3 regions of the Ruegeria sp. CE8 genome follow, and region 1 is predicted to be linked to each of the others. Evidence: riboswitches for the same ligand, from Rfam matches in the RefSeq annotation. Region 1 holds a riboswitch; each other region holds the start of a gene.

The links. Region 1 has a riboswitch for thiamine pyrophosphate ahead of thiD (bifunctional hydroxymethylpyrimidine kinase/phosphomethylpyrimidine kinase). Riboswitches for the same ligand answer to the same signal wherever they lie in the genome.
Region 2: it holds a riboswitch for thiamine pyrophosphate, as region 1 does, so the genes downstream of both, thiC (phosphomethylpyrimidine synthase ThiC) here and thiD (bifunctional hydroxymethylpyrimidine kinase/phosphomethylpyrimidine kinase) in region 1, are expected to answer to the same signal.
Region 3: it holds a riboswitch for thiamine pyrophosphate, as region 1 does, so the genes downstream of both, thiB (thiamine ABC transporter substrate binding subunit) here and thiD (bifunctional hydroxymethylpyrimidine kinase/phosphomethylpyrimidine kinase) in region 1, are expected to answer to the same signal.

Annotation. Positions count from the first base shown of each region.
Region 1 covers NZ_JBQFRP010000009.1:137,549-142,532, forward strand. Annotated here, with positions in the region: gene dnaK (molecular chaperone DnaK) at 1-1,830, shown strand, start outside; gene dnaJ (molecular chaperone DnaJ) at 1,905-3,056, shown strand; TPP riboswitch at 3,180-3,285, shown strand; gene thiD (bifunctional hydroxymethylpyrimidine kinase/phosphomethylpyrimidine kinase) at 3,331-4,134, shown strand; gene ACR0AA_RS15445 (FAD-dependent oxidoreductase) at 4,131-4,984, shown strand, end outside.
Region 2 covers NZ_JBQFRP010000007.1:234,845-239,828, forward strand. Annotated here, with positions in the region: gene ACR0AA_RS13805 (LysR family transcriptional regulator) at 1-702, shown strand, start outside; gene ACR0AA_RS13810 (enoyl-CoA hydratase) at 972-1,736, shown strand; gene thiC (phosphomethylpyrimidine synthase ThiC) at 1,990-3,789, opposite strand; TPP riboswitch at 3,899-4,018, opposite strand; gene ACR0AA_RS13820 (CBS domain-containing protein) at 4,427-4,915, shown strand; gene ACR0AA_RS13825 (ArsB/NhaD family transporter) at 4,940-4,984, shown strand, end outside.
Region 3 covers NZ_JBQFRP010000007.1:239,835-244,818, reverse strand. Annotated here, with positions in the region: gene ACR0AA_RS13845 (adenylate/guanylate cyclase domain-containing protein) at 1-20, opposite strand, end outside; gene ACR0AA_RS13840 (thiamine ABC transporter ATP-binding protein) at 181-873, opposite strand; gene ACR0AA_RS13835 (ABC transporter permease family protein) at 860-2,407, opposite strand; gene thiB (thiamine ABC transporter substrate binding subunit) at 2,383-3,363, opposite strand; TPP riboswitch at 3,396-3,499, opposite strand; gene ACR0AA_RS13825 (ArsB/NhaD family transporter) at 3,671-4,984, opposite strand, start outside.

The DNA of each region.
Region 1 (4,984 bases):
GAAAACGCAGAAGGGGCGCGGACCACGCCCTCGATCGTCGCCTTCACTGAAGATGAGCGACTGGTCGGTCAGCCTGCAAAACGTCAGGCGGTCACCAACCCCGACAACACCATCTTTGGCGTCAAGCGTCTGATCGGTCGACGCGTGGATGATGCAGAAGTCGAAAAAGACAAGAAAATGGTGCCGTACGCCATCGTTGATGGCGGAAACGGTGACGCGTGGGTTGAGGCTCGCGGTGAAAAGTACTCCCCAAGCCAGATCTCGGCCTTCACTCTGGGCAAGATGAAGGAAACCGCCGAGAGCTATCTGGGTGAGGAAGTCACGCAAGCGGTTATCACCGTTCCGGCCTACTTCAACGACGCACAGCGTCAGGCCACCAAGGACGCTGGTAAAATCGCCGGTCTGGAAGTGCTGCGGATCATCAACGAGCCGACTGCTGCCGCGCTGGCCTATGGTCTGGACAAGCAAGAAACCCAAACCATCGCGGTTTATGACCTTGGTGGCGGTACCTTCGACGTGACCATTCTGGAAATCGACGACGGCCTGTTCGAGGTTAAGTCGACCAACGGCGACACCTTCCTGGGTGGTGAAGACTTTGACATGCGCATCGTCAACTACCTGGCGGACGAGTTCAAAAAGGAACACGGTGTCGATCTGTCTGCCGACAAGATGGCCCTGCAGCGTCTGAAAGAAGCCGCTGAAAAAGCCAAGATCGAACTGTCCTCGACCTCGCAGACCGAAATCAACCAGCCGTTCATCTCGATGGGCGCCAATGGTCAGCCGCTGCACATGGTTATGAAGCTGACGCGTGCCAAGCTGGAATCGCTGGTTGGCGACCTGATCAAGAAGTCGATGAAGCCCTGTGCCGCTGCATTGAAAGATGCGGGGCTGTCGGCTGCTGATGTGGACGAAGTTGTTCTGGTCGGTGGTATGACCCGGATGCCGAAAGTGATCGAAGAGGTCACCAAGTTCTTCGGCAAAGAGCCGCACAAAGGTGTGAACCCGGACGAAGTCGTTGCCATGGGTGCCGCCATTCAGGCCGGTGTTCTGCAGGGCGACGTTAAAGACGTGGTTCTGCTGGACGTAACCCCGCTGTCGCTGGGCATCGAAACGCTGGGTGGCGTGTTTACCCGTCTGATCGACCGCAACACCACGATCCCGACCAAGAAGTCTCAGGTCTTCTCGACCGCTGAAGACAACCAGAACGCCGTAACCATCCGCGTGTTCCAGGGTGAGCGTGAAATGGCCGCGGACAACAAGATCCTGGGTCAGTTCAACCTTGAAGATATCCCGCCGGCACCGCGCGGCATGCCTCAGATCGAGGTAACTTTTGATATCGACGCCAACGGCATTGTCTCGGTTTCGGCCAAGGACAAAGGCACTGGCAAAGAGCAGAAGATCACCATCCAGGCTTCTGGCGGTCTGTCGGATGACGACATCGAAAAGATGGTCAAGGACGCCGAAGAGAACGCGGAAGCCGACAAGGAACGCCGCGAACTGGTCGACGCCAAGAACCAGGCGGAAAGCCTCATCCACTCGACCGAGAAGTCGATGGAAGAGCATGCCGACAAGGTCGACCCGACCACAATCGAAGCCATCGAGCTGGCGATCGCCGCGCTGAAGGACGAGCTGGAAACCGAAAATGCCGACAAAATCAAGTCGGGCATTCAGAACGTCACCGAAGCTGCGATGAAGCTGGGTGAAGCGATCTACAAAGCGCAGTCCGAAGAGGCCGAAGACGAGCCTGCGGCGGCAGACGCTGCTCCGGCTGGTGATGACGACATTGTCGACGCCGAGTTTGAAGATCTTGACGACGACAAGCGTAAGTAACGGGTAACCGGGCCAATTCGGGCCGGTCCGGTTGCCGGGCCGGCCCGATTACGTTGAGGCAGAAGGAAAAACTGATGTCAAAACGCGACTACTATGATGTGCTCGGCGTGTCCAAGGGCGCATCAGCGGACGAGATCAAGAAGGGTTTTCGAAAGAAAGCCAAAGAGTTGCATCCCGACCGCAACAAGGACAACCCCGATTCCGAGGCGCAGTTCAAGGAAGCAAACGAAGCCTATGACGTTCTGCGCGATGCCGATAAAAAGGCCGCGTATGACCGCTTTGGCCATGCCGCATTCGAAAACGGCATGGGCGGCGGTGGCCGTCCCGGTGGCGGATTTGGTCAGGGTGATTTTTCCAGCGCCTTCTCGGATGTTTTTGACGATCTGTTCGGCGACTTCATGGGCGGTCAACGCGGTGGCGCTGGCGGTGGTCGTCGTGCTGCGCGCGGATCGGACCTGCGCTATAACCTGCGCGTAACGCTGGAAGAGGCGTTCTCGGGTCTGCAGAAAACGATCACCGTTCCTGCCGCTGTGGCCTGTTCGGCCTGTGACGGCTCGGGCGCAGAAAGCGGGGTCGAGCCCACAACCTGCCCGACCTGTTCCGGCATGGGTAAGGTGCGCGCGCAACAAGGGTTTTTCACCGTCGAACGGTCGTGTCCGACCTGTTCGGGTCTGGGACAGATCATCAAGAACCCCTGTAAATCCTGCGGTGGCGCGGGGCGCGTCGAAAAAGAACGCGCGCTGTCGGTCAACATCCCGGCCGGTGTCGAAACCGGCACCCGTATCCGTCTTGCGGGCGAGGGTGAGGCCGGGATGCGCGGTGGCCCTCCGGGCGATCTGTACATCTTCGTCGAAGTTTCGGACCACAAGCTGTTCGAGCGTGACAGCGTGAACCTATATTGCCGCGTACCGGTCAGTATGGCCAAGGCTGCGCTGGGTGGCTCGATCGAAGTGCCCACCATCGACGGTGGCCGCGGTCGCGTGCAAATCCCGGCTGGCAGCCAATCCGGTCGCCAGATGCGCCTGCGTGGCAAGGGAATGCCTGCCCTGCGCGGCGGCGGTGTCGGTGACATGTTCATCGAGTTGGCGGTTGAAACCCCGGTTAACCTGACCAGCCGCCAGAAGGAACTGCTGAAAGAATTCGACGATCTGGGTGAAGATAACCACCCGGAATCAAATAGCTTTTTTTCGTCCGTCAAATCCTTCTGGGACGGCATGAAAGGCTAGCAGCCTCGATAATCTACGCACAAAAGGCCGGTCCCAAGGGACTGGCCTTTTTTGAGTCCAGTTTGGCCTTCGAAACACACGAAATTGGCCCTTGATTCCCCAGGCAACCCCTGAGATTGTCCGCTCAAACCGTTGGGGTGCCCTGTCCGAGGGCTGAGAGGCGTCAATGCGCTAACCCATCGAACCTGATCCGGGCAATACCGGCGTAGGGAACGGTCTCACAGTGCTTAGACGTTTTCCATGCCCGTTGCCCATTATGAACCGGAGCAACGACATGGCACCTATTGCTTTAACAATCGCAGGATCTGACAGCGGCGGCGGGGCCGGAATTCAGGCCGATCTAAAGGCGATGTCGGCGCTTGGGGTTTACGGGGCCAGTGTGATCACCGCAGTGACGGCCCAGAATACCAGGGCTGTGACTGCTGTGCATGGTATTCCATTGGATATCATTGCTGCCCAGATCGACGCTGTTCTGACCGACCTTGATGTTGGCGCGATCAAGATCGGCATGCTGGCGACACCAGAGATCATCCACAGCGTCGCCGACAGTATCGAGGGTTTTTCCGGGCCGGTTGTTCTGGATCCGGTCATGATCGCAAAATCCGGCGATGCGCTACTGGTCGAAGAGGCCGTACAAACCCTGCGCGATGTGTTGCTGCCCCGCGCGACCGTTCTGACGCCCAACTTGCCCGAAGCTGCTTGTTTACTGGGCGTTGCGCCGGCGGCCACCCTGGATGAGATGGTCGCACAGGGACATGACCTGTGCGAGATGGGCGCAGACGCAGTTCTGATGAAAGGTGGTCACGGTACTGGCGATATTTGCCACGATCTTCTTGTTACAACCCAAGGTGTGACCGGAGAGTTCACGGCCCAGCGCCAACAGACCCATAACACCCACGGAACGGGCTGCACTTTGTCCTCGTCGATTGCGGCCGGGTTGGCCAAGGGTCTTTCACTGACCGACGCCGTGGCTCAGGCGCACGGCTACCTGCAAGGTGCCATCACACAGGCTGACGGTCTGAATATCGGACAGGGATACGGACCAGTACATCATTTCCATCAGGTCTGGCCCGCGTGACGGTCTGGTCGGTCATAGGGGCCGGTGTGGCCGGATTGGCGGTCGCGTCCGAGCTTGTTTCACGCGGGGCCAAGGTGCAGGTGTTTGACCCCGGCGGCTCACCTGGCCCGCATGGGTGTTCATGGTGGGCGGGCGGTATGCTCGCACCCTGGTGCGAATACGAAAATGCCGAGGAACCTGTCCTGCGCCTTGGACAGGCGGCGATTGACTGGTGGGCCTCGCGGACGCAGGTTCACAGGCGCGGTACGCTGGTCGTCGCAAGCCCGCGCGATCTGCCCGATCTGCGCCGCTTCGCCCGAAGGACCGAAGCCTTTTCTGAGGTCAACGGAGCAAAAATCACGTCATTAGAGCCTGATCTCAACAATTTCAGCAAGGGCCTGTTCTTCAGCGACGAGGCCCATCTGGACCCACGTCTGGCATTGCAGGACTTGTCTCGCCAGCTTTGGGATCAAGGAGTCGAGTTCCACCAAAAGCTCGCGCCGATGCAGTTGGAAAACGCCATTGATTGCCGTGGTCTGCATGCGCGCGAATACCTACACGACCTGCGCGGGGTCAAAGGTGAAATGCTGGTGATCCGGTGCCGGGACGTGACCCTGACCCGACCCGTTCGTTTGCTGCACCCGCGCATGCCGCTCTATATCGTGCCGCGCGGGGATGGCGTCTACATGCTGGGCGCAACGATGATCGAATCCGAGGATAGCAGCCGCATCACCGCGCGTTCGATGCTGGAGCTGCTCAGCGCCGCCTACGCGTTGAACCCCGCCTTTGGTGAAGCCGAAGTGTTGGAAATCGGCGTCGATCTGCGCCCGGCCTTTCCAGACAACCTGCCGCGTATCCGGCGGTTAGGACG
Region 2 (4,984 bases), on a different contig from region 1:
CTGACGGATTCCGGACAGATGGCCTATCCTGAACTTGCCGGTGCGATGACGCGCCTGACGGACCTGTCCGACAGGATGCAGCGGACAAACACCCGTCGAAAACGGCTGGTGCTGAGCGCCCCGCCATCGGTCGCTGAGACATGGCTGGCGCGGAAGCTTTCCAAACTCGGGTTAGACAGCCTTGAAACACCTCTGGGCGTTCGGATCGAGGAAGATCCCGTGGACTTTCAAGCCGATCGCATTGATATGCGCGTTTTCTATGGTCACGATCTGTATGGTGACTATCAGGTCGTATCCCTGTTTTCAGATGTTCTGGTTGCCGTGGCTTCGCCGAAGTTGGCCGCACAATACAATCACGGACTGATCCACGTTCCGGATCGATGCTTCATCCACACCGACTGGGGTCCGGGTTTCGCCTCTTCCCCGGATTGGAACACAGTATTGGATGGACGCCGGATCATTGATCGGTCAGCCGGGCAACTTGTGGGGCACAGCAGCACCGCGTTGAGTTTTGCGCGCAATGGTCTGGGTGTGGCCCTCGTTCCGCAGGAAATGGCCACGACAGATCTGAAAACCGGCCACATCATCAAGATGAACCTGTCACCGATCACGCTGCCGCAGGACTATCTGATTGCTTATCCAAAAAGACTAAAGTCACACCCGGACGTGCAGAAAATTGTTAAAACGCTGCAAAATGACTAACCCGGCGCAGGGGCGACGTGGGGTCATCATCGTGATTTGTTGACGATGCCTTATCGCCAACATACGAACTGATTAACATGCAAAAATCGCAGTACCCAACCCTACTCAACGATCGCACAGCGCGCGGTTTCTGGCCACGTTCGGATCGCGAACATGCTGCAGGTCAGCACTTGCTGAACTATGGCGCTAAAGATGCGGCGGCCACCGCCTGAACCGAAACCCTCTATCAAGGCGGCACGAGTCCCGCAGAAGCCTTAAGGACAAACCCCATGAGCGCCAATATCATCATCAGCACCCAGGATCGCGTTACAACCGCAACCATTTCCCGGGAAGAAAAGAAAAACGCGATCACCTTCGCCATGTACACGGCGATGGCCGAAACCATCGAAGAATACGGACAAACCGACGGAGCGCGTGCGTTGGTCATCACCGGGTCCGGCGATATGTTCACGGCTGGCAATGATCTGCAGGATTTCATGGCTGGCGGAATTCCGGCAAGCGCTGACGAAAACCCAATCGTGCGGTTCCTGAATGCGATCCGCGATTGCCCCAAGCCTCTGATTGCAGCAGTCAACGGCCCGGCGATCGGAGTTGGCCTGACCATGCTATTGCACTGCGATCTGGTCTATTCCGCGCAGAGCGCCACGTTCAGTGCTCCGTTTGTCCAGCTGGGTCTGGTGCCCGAGGCCGGGTCGTCGATGCTGCTGCCCGCTTCGGTCGGTATGGCCGTCGCCAATGACGTCCTGCTTGCCGGTCGTATCCTGACCGCAGCCGAGGCATTGGATCATGGGTTGGTAGCCCGGGTCTTTTCTGACGGCGACCTGTCAACCAAAGTGCAAGAAATCGCACGGCAAGTCGCGGCCTCCTCTCCTGTCGCTCTCAGGCAATCCAAGGCGCTGATCCGTAGTCGGCGCGATGAAGTGGCCGGCCATATGGCCGCTGAAATCAGGATCTTTGCACAGCAGTTGCAATCGCCTGATTTCGCCGAAAGCGTTGCAGCCAAGCTGCAGAAAAGACAGCCAAATTACGGTTGAGCGCTATCGCTGCAGGTCAGCAAGATCTCTTACCCCATCCAAAGGCGATCCACCCTTCAGCGTCAAATTGGCTAGTGGGGCGGCATCAAGCTTAGGCCTTGTCCGGCCGGTTCAATGTATGTCGCTTTACCGGACATGTCGGCCTGTGTCGCCTTGCCAGATCGAACCTTGACCCGCGCTGTGTTGAACGATGATCGTTCAGCTGGCCAAAAATTTGAAGCGCCAGAGCCGAATGCGGCTCCGGCGCCTTGGTTTACGCGTCTTCGCCAGTTACAGGCAGATACAGGTCGCCCCCGTCGCGGAACTTGGCGGCCATGGCTTCCATTCCTTCCTTTTGCGCCTCGGACCGAATGTCGTGGCTGATCCGCATCGAGCAGAATTTCGGCCCGCACATCGAACAGAAATGCGCCACTTTATGCGCCTGTTTCGGCAGGGTCTGATCGTGGAATTCGCGCGCAGTGTCGGGGTCGAGCGACAGATTGAACTGATCCTCCCAGCGGAACTCGAACCGAGCACGCGACAGGGCATCGTCACGGCGTTGGGCACCCGGAAGGCCCTTTGCCAGATCTGCGGCGTGTGCGGCGATCTTATAGGTGATGACGCCGGTCTTCACGTCGTCCCGATCCGGTAGACCCAGATGTTCTTTTGGCGTGACGTAACAGAGCATCGCGCAGCCAAACCAACCAATCATTGCCGCGCCGATGCCACTGGTGATGTGGTCATAGCCTGGCGCGATATCGGTGGTCAGAGGGCCAAGCGTATAGAACGGCGCCTCGTGGCAGCACTCCAGCTGCTTGTCCATGTTCTCCTTGATCTTGTGCATGGCCACGTGGCCAGGGCCTTCGATCATCACCTGACAATCCTTCGCCCAAGCGATCTTGGTCAGCTCTCCCAGCGTCTCTAACTCGGCAAACTGCGCCTCGTCATTGGCATCAGCGATGGAACCGGGACGCAGCCCGTCACCGAGGCTGAACGACACGTCATAGGCGCGGCAGATGTCGCAGATTTCGTCGAAATGCTCGTACAGGAAGCTTTCCTTATGGTGATGCAAGCACCATTTGGCCATGATTGAGCCGCCGCGCGACACGATGCCAGTCACCCGGTTAACAGTCATCGGAACCATGTGCAGGCGCACACCCGCATGGATGGTGAAGTAGTCCACGCCCTGTTCGGCCTGTTCGATCAGCGTGTCGCGGAACACCTCCCACGTCAGATCCTCGGCAAGGCCGTTCACCTTCTCCAGCGCCTGATAGAGCGGCACCGTGCCGATCGGAACCGGGCTGTTGCGGATAATCCATTCACGGGTGTTGTGGATGTTGCGACCGGTGGACAGGTCCATGACCGTGTCAGCACCCCAGCGGATCGACCAGACCATCTTGTCCACTTCCTCTTCCATCGAGGAGGTCACTGCCGACGTGCCCATATTGGCGTTGATCTTGACCAGGAAATTGCGCCCGATGATCATCGGTTCGCTTTCGGGATGATTGATATTCGCCGGAATGATGGCGCGGCCTGCCGCAACTTCGTCGCGTACAAATTCGGGCGTCACATAGTCGGGGATGTTGGCGCCCCAATCATTGCCTTCGCGCCGCTCGGACGCGGCCTCGCGCAGTTGATTTTCGCGGATGGCAATAAACTCCATCTCGGGCGTGACGATGCCTGCGCGAGCATAGGCCAGTTGCGTCACAGCCTTGCCATCTTTGGCGCGCAACGGGGGGCGTTTGACGGGAAATTCCGGAGTCAGCCGGTCGCCTTCGACAAAGCCGTTATCCTCGGGCTTGATCTCGCGCCCATCATATTCTTCGACATCGCCACGCGCTTCGATCCACTTGCGGCGCAGAGGAGCCAGGCCTTGTCGAATATCGGTGATCACGTTCGGATCGGTGTAAGGGCCCGAGCTGTCATAGACCGGCAACGGCGGCTCGCCTGCCGTCGGGTGGACCGAAATCTCGCGCATCGGCACGCGGACATCCGTATGCAGCGTGCCTTTCACATAAATCTTACGCGAAGCCGGCAATTCACCTGTGGTGATCTTGGGATTGGGGACATTCATGTTGGTGCTCCTCAAGCGGTTCAACTCAAAAAGACACCAGAAGAGTTTTGGCTTGGGGAAACGAGAGGGCGTACGGCCCCCTGTTCGGAGTGCGCCCGCCCGGATCCTTGGCCTGCGCGCCCTAGCTTCCTACGCCAGTATCAACTGGGTCAGGTTCAAAGGGTCGCGTCGCCGGGCAATGCCCCGTCAGCCTCTCAGTCCCCTCGGTGGGACTCCCCTGCGTGAGGTCCGTCTAGCCTGAGAGGTATCGGCGAAGCAAGTTCCAATTTTGCCGCGTCATTCGCCCGGATGTACGTTCTGCAGGATTGCCAAGCGCGTTCCATTAGACGGAGTGCTGGACCAAAAACTGGCAATGGGTGGGCGTGGATTTCCACAGTGCCAGGCTAATAGGCTCCGCTCGCCGGTTCCGCGCGCAAACTATCGGACATGCGTTACGCATCCGTAAGCCACATATAGCGATAGCGATATCAATTTAATTTCATAAGTGGGGTGGTCAATTCTGGTTGACGGTGAAATGCAGTGCGCATCATCAAATTATGATTCGCTTTGGCAGACTTTCCGCATGTCTCGCAGGGCGTTTTTTGTGGCTGTGCAGATGGGAAACCATCCGGCGGCCGATCGAAGTCAGAGGAAACTCATGGGCCTGACCTGCTATGATGTAATGGTACCGCCTGAGGTACAGAAAACAATTCTGCCCGATGAAAGCATCGCGACGGCTTTAAACATCATCAGGGGCAGCCGGGCGCGTTTTCTGCCGGTAGTGGATGAGGACGGGACCTATGTTGGCGTTTTCACCGCCCCGACGCTTCTCAAGCTGATCCTGCCCAAAGCGGCAACCATTGGTCTGAACGACGATGCATCCCGCGTCCCGATCGAGTCCCTAAGCTTCATGAATCTGACACGGGAAGATTTCGAACAACAGCTGGTGCGGCTGAAGACCGAAAAGGTCCGGGACAACATGTCAAGACCATCCAACATCCCTGTTGCTGCACCTGACACACCGGTGATGGAAGGCATCTTCCTGATCTACAAATACAAACGGCACGTGATCCTTGTTGAGCCCGAGACCAACCGTTTCGTCGGCACCGTAAGCGCCAACTCGCTTCTGGATCGCGCACTCAGCTAACCCTATACGAACCGGACTAAAACCTTGGCAACGCATTCGACGTCACACGGAGAGAGCGCTCTCTCTGTT
Region 3 (4,984 bases), on a different contig from region 1:
TGTTTGTCTTCCGTGACCATTTTTGAACGATATTTTGCTTGACGGCTCGTTTCAACGCAGTTGGAGTCCTAACCTAGCGTTTTCGCGTGAGAGGTTGATGCAAAACGCGCGCTTTACTCAATGCGGGGCCAAAACCTGCGGACCTGCAATGCGACACGGATAATTCAGGCGAGGTCGCTGTTAACCGAGATATGCTCGCAAGCTCGGCGGAGGATTTTCAAAAAGCTTCTCGGTCACGACGGGTGGATGCGCCATCTCATCCGCCACAAGAACCGTTTGTTGCGCGATGCGGCGCGCGTCCTGCGGATCATGGCTGACCATCAGTAAGGTGGTGTCGGTCTCGGCTACCAGATCGGCCACGAGATCAAGCATCTCGGCCTTGAGGGCCGGCCCCAACGCCGCGAAGGGTTCGTCTAATAGCAAAATCTCGCGTCGCTGCACAAGGACTCGGGCCAACGCGACTCGGCTTTGCTGGCCGCCTGACAGTTCAGAAGGCCGCCGCCCGCCAAGCCCGGACAGGGCGACCCGGTCGAGTGCCGACTGCACCTGTGTTTCCTCATCTTTCGAAAGACGACCGTTCGGGCGCAGGCCCAAGGCAATGTTCTGTTCGGCTGTCAAATGCGGAAACAGGTTTCCGTCCTGAAACAGCATCGCCAAAGGGCGCTTACCGGGGTGCAGATTGGAGATACACTCGTGTTTCCAGAATATCTGGCCCTGCTTGAGGTCTCGAAACCCCGCGATGGTTTCAAGAAGTGTGGATTTTCCCGCCCCGGATGGCCCGATAATGGCAGCGCTGGTTCCAGCCCCGATCTGAATGTCAGCGCGCAGGGTGAAATTGCCATTTTCAATCACGCAGCCGTCAAGCTTCAGCATGCCAGCGCCCTCCTCGGTCCAAAAGCCAGAATGCACCCATCGACAGCAGCAGTAACAGCAGCGCGCCCCCCGCGGCAGCCTGCATCTGATAAGCCCCCATCAGCCGGTAAATCTGCAAGGGCAGGGTTGCGATCTGCGGATCGGCAAACAGCGCGATCACGCCCAGATCACCCATGGACAACGCGGCCCCAAGCCCGGCGGCAAAGCAGATTTGCGGACGCATCCGGGGCAGCAGGATGCGCGCAAAAAATGTCCCTTTGCCCATGTCCAATGAGATCGCAAGCCTGCCATGCCGAGCAACGGCGTCACGCGCTGCGGGTACAAGAATGCGCAGGGCAAAAGGCAGGGCCATTGCCGCATTCACCAATGCTGTCACGGGCAGCGCGAGTGTCGCTGGGTTCGCCAGCGGGCGGATCAGGATGAACAAGCCAGTTCCAATCACCAAGGGTGATGCCGCCAACCCCAGAATGCCGCTAAGCTCCACTATTCCGTACCGTCCTGTCGCCACGGCAGCGGCCATCGGGAGTGCAAGCAACAGAAGAATGGCGGTGCTGGCCGCCGCAACAATGATTGACGTCAATGCTGCACGAAACACCATCGCGGGCATTTCCAACAACCCTGCGAAACCGGAGATTACCACTGACGCGAGTGGGAGAAGCAAAAACGTGGCCGCTGCGAGGATGCAAAATGCGTCAAGTGTGGGTTTTCCTCCGTCCCAGCGGCGTATTTCGCGATCCAGGCCCGTTCCAAATCCATCTCCACGCGAAAACTTCAACGCGGCGAATGCGGCGGCGGCAGTCAGGGCCAATTGCAACGCGGAAAGCAGCGCCGCGCGACCGAGATCAAAATCGTAGGTAAAGGCCTGATAGATCGCCAGTTCGATCGTTGTTGCTCGCGGACCTCCACCAAGAGTGAGGGCAACGGCAAAACTGGTCAGGCAAATGGCGAAGATCACCGCCAGAACGCCCGGTAGAATACGCAGGAGCATGGGCAGTTCGATCAGTCGGAACATTGCCGCACCGTTGCAGCCCAGTTGAGCAGCCAATCGAAATCTTTCAGCGGGAATTTCCTGCCAGGCCTGCAGAACAAGGCGCGTGGCCAGGGGCAGGTTAAAAAACACGTGGGCCAATACAACACCGTGCAACCCGTAAATGCGGATGGGTGGCAGGCCAAAAAGACCCAGAAGGTCAGAAATCCACCCAGACCGCCCGAAGACCTGCAACAACCCAAGGATGGCTACGATGACTGGAAGAATAAACGGCGCGCCCAGAAGCGCGATCAACGCGCGCCGGCCCCGGAACCGTCGACGAGCAAGGGCGCGGGCCACCGGAACGGCCAGCAGGACACTGAATAGCGCGGATAGCGTGGCCTGGATCAGCGTGAACTTCAATGCTGCCCAGTCGGCGGGGCTGAACCCGCCGCTGGTTTCGGCGCGCAATGCGACAGCCGCAAGTGTACCCAGTATCAGCGTTGCGACCAGACCCGCCGCGCCGATACCCGGCCATGGGCTTACTGGCTGAGCGCGTTCTGCCATTCCGCAAGAGCCTGGTGCCGCACGGCGGCGGCTTCATCGGGTGAGAACAGCAGCGATTTCGCCGGCACGGTCAGGGTCTCGAAACCCTCGGGCAGACCTGTTGCCGGGGTCACGGCCGGATACATCCAGTTGGTCGTCGGGATGATCTGCTGAAACGCATCCGACACCACGAACTCCAGGAACTGATCCGCCAGTTCGGGCTGATCGGTTCCGGCCAGCTTTGCCGCCACTTCGACTTGCAGATAGTTGCCTTCATCAAAGGCTGCTGCTGCTTTGCTTGCGTCTTCTTCGGCGATCAGGTGGTAAGCTGGCGAGGTTGTGTAGCTAAGTACCATGTCCGACTCACCCTCAAGGAACAGACCATATGCCTCGGACCAGCCTTTGGTGACGGTCACGATGTTATCGGCAAGACCCGCCCAAATCTCGGGCGCTTGGTCGCCATAGGCCGCTTTGACCCACATCAGCAGGCCCAGACCGGGGGTGGACGAGCGGGGATCCTGAATGATGATCTTGGTGTCGCTGTCTGCCAGTTCCTTGAAGTTGGCAGGTGCCGACGCGTCTGCGTTGTAGACAAACGCGAAATAGCCCCAGTCAAACGGGGTGAACGTTTCGTCGGTCCATTCGATCGGAAGTGCGAAGTCCGCAGAGACGGAACTGGGTGCAAACAGACCGGTTTCCCGGGCTGCGGCAATCAGGTTTGTGTCCAGACCCAGCACCACGTCGGCGTCAGAGTTTTCACCCTCAAGCCGGACACGCGACAACAGCGCGGCACCATCTTCGACACCCACAAGGTTCAGTTCGCATTCGCAGGTCGCTTCAAAAGCTTCTTTTACCTGCGGGCCGGGCCCCCAATCGGATACAAAGCTGTCATAGGTGTATACGGTCAGCTGAGGCTTGTCGGCGGCGATGGCCGAAGTTGCACTCAGTAGTCCCGCAGCAATCAGCAGATGTTTCATATCATCCTCCATTGCGGCGAGAGGGCAAGGATGGATGAAACCTTTACCTTTCCCTCCGCCGGTTCTAGCCGGTTCAGGTTCTACGGGTTCGCCAAAGGCATCTCAGCGCGGTAGCCGCGCACCCCGAGGTGAGGCCGTCACTAGGGGGGATTGAACGAAAAGACAACCTAATAAAATTGCGTCGCGAAGGGGGCGAAGTTTGTAATTCCGCAAGTCGAGGCGATTTGGACGCCTCGCCGCTTCTTGGAACTTGAAGCCCTTTGAACCAGCGATGCTTTCAGCGTGCTTAGCTCAAAGGGCTCCGAAATCAGAAGTATCGCAGCCAAATGTACACGTTCGCGATCATCAACGTCAGGATCATGATCGGGAACGCGATTTTGGCAAAGGCGATAAAGCCGATGGGCTGTTTGGCCTTTTCCGCAAATGCGGCAACCGTCAGGTTGGCGCTGGCCCCAAGCAATGTGCCGTTGCCGCCCAGACAGGCCCCAAGCGCCAGCGACCACCACAGGGGTTCAATTGCCTCTTTGCCGCCAAATGTATCCGCCGTAGACTCGATCAACGGGATCATCGTGGCCACGAATGGTATGTTGTCCAGAATGGCGGACAGGATGCCAGAGGCCCAGAAAATGAAGAACGCGGTCCACATCATGTCGCCCTGCGTCAGCTCCAGCACTTTCTCGCCAAAGAAAGCCAGCAACCCAACGTGTTCGACACCGGCAACGATGACGAACAGCCCGCCGAAGAAGAATATCGTGACCCATTCGACTTCGCCAAAAATGTGGTGCACGGACTCGGATTGTTCCTCGCCGCTTTGATGACCATAGGCCAGCAGCATCAGCAAACCTGCGCCCGCCAAGGCCGACGTGCCCGGTTGAATGCCATAGCTGTGCCCCAGCGTGAAGCCCAGCAACACTAATGCCAGCACGCTCAGGGACTTGATCATCAGGACCACATCGGTGACGGCTTCGGATTCATTGAAGCCCATGATCCGGTCACTTGCCGATTTCGGGATGCTGGCCAGTTCCTTGCGGTTCATCAGGTAGATGATGCCGGTCAGGACAACCAGACATATGGCCGAGATAGGAGCCAGGTTCACAACAAATTGGTTAAAGCTCAGCCCTGCGGCCGAGCCGATGATGATGTTGGGCGGGTCACCGATCAGCGTGGCAGTGCCGCCGACGTTCGAGGCCAGGATTTCGGCGATGAAGAATGGAAAAACCCGCGTTTCCAACGCTTCGGTGATCAGCAAAGTGATTGGTGCGATCAGCAAAACGGTGGTAACGTTGTCCAGCAGCGCCGAGAAAACGGCCGTAATCAGCGTGAGCATGATCAGGATGCCGGTTGGATTGGCGTTCACCGCTTTTGCGGCCTTGATCGCCACGTATTGGAACAGCCCGCATTTGCTGGTGATGCCGACGATGACCATCATGCCGATCAACAAAGCCAGCGTGTTGGCGTCCACACCGGCCACGGCCTGTTCCTGATTGATAATGCCAAACAAGACCATCAACGATGCGCCCAGCATGGCCAGAATGGCGCGGTTGACCTTTTCTGTGATCAGTACCGCGTAAACCAAAATCAGGATTCCGGTCGCGATCCAAAGGGGATCGATTCCCAATAG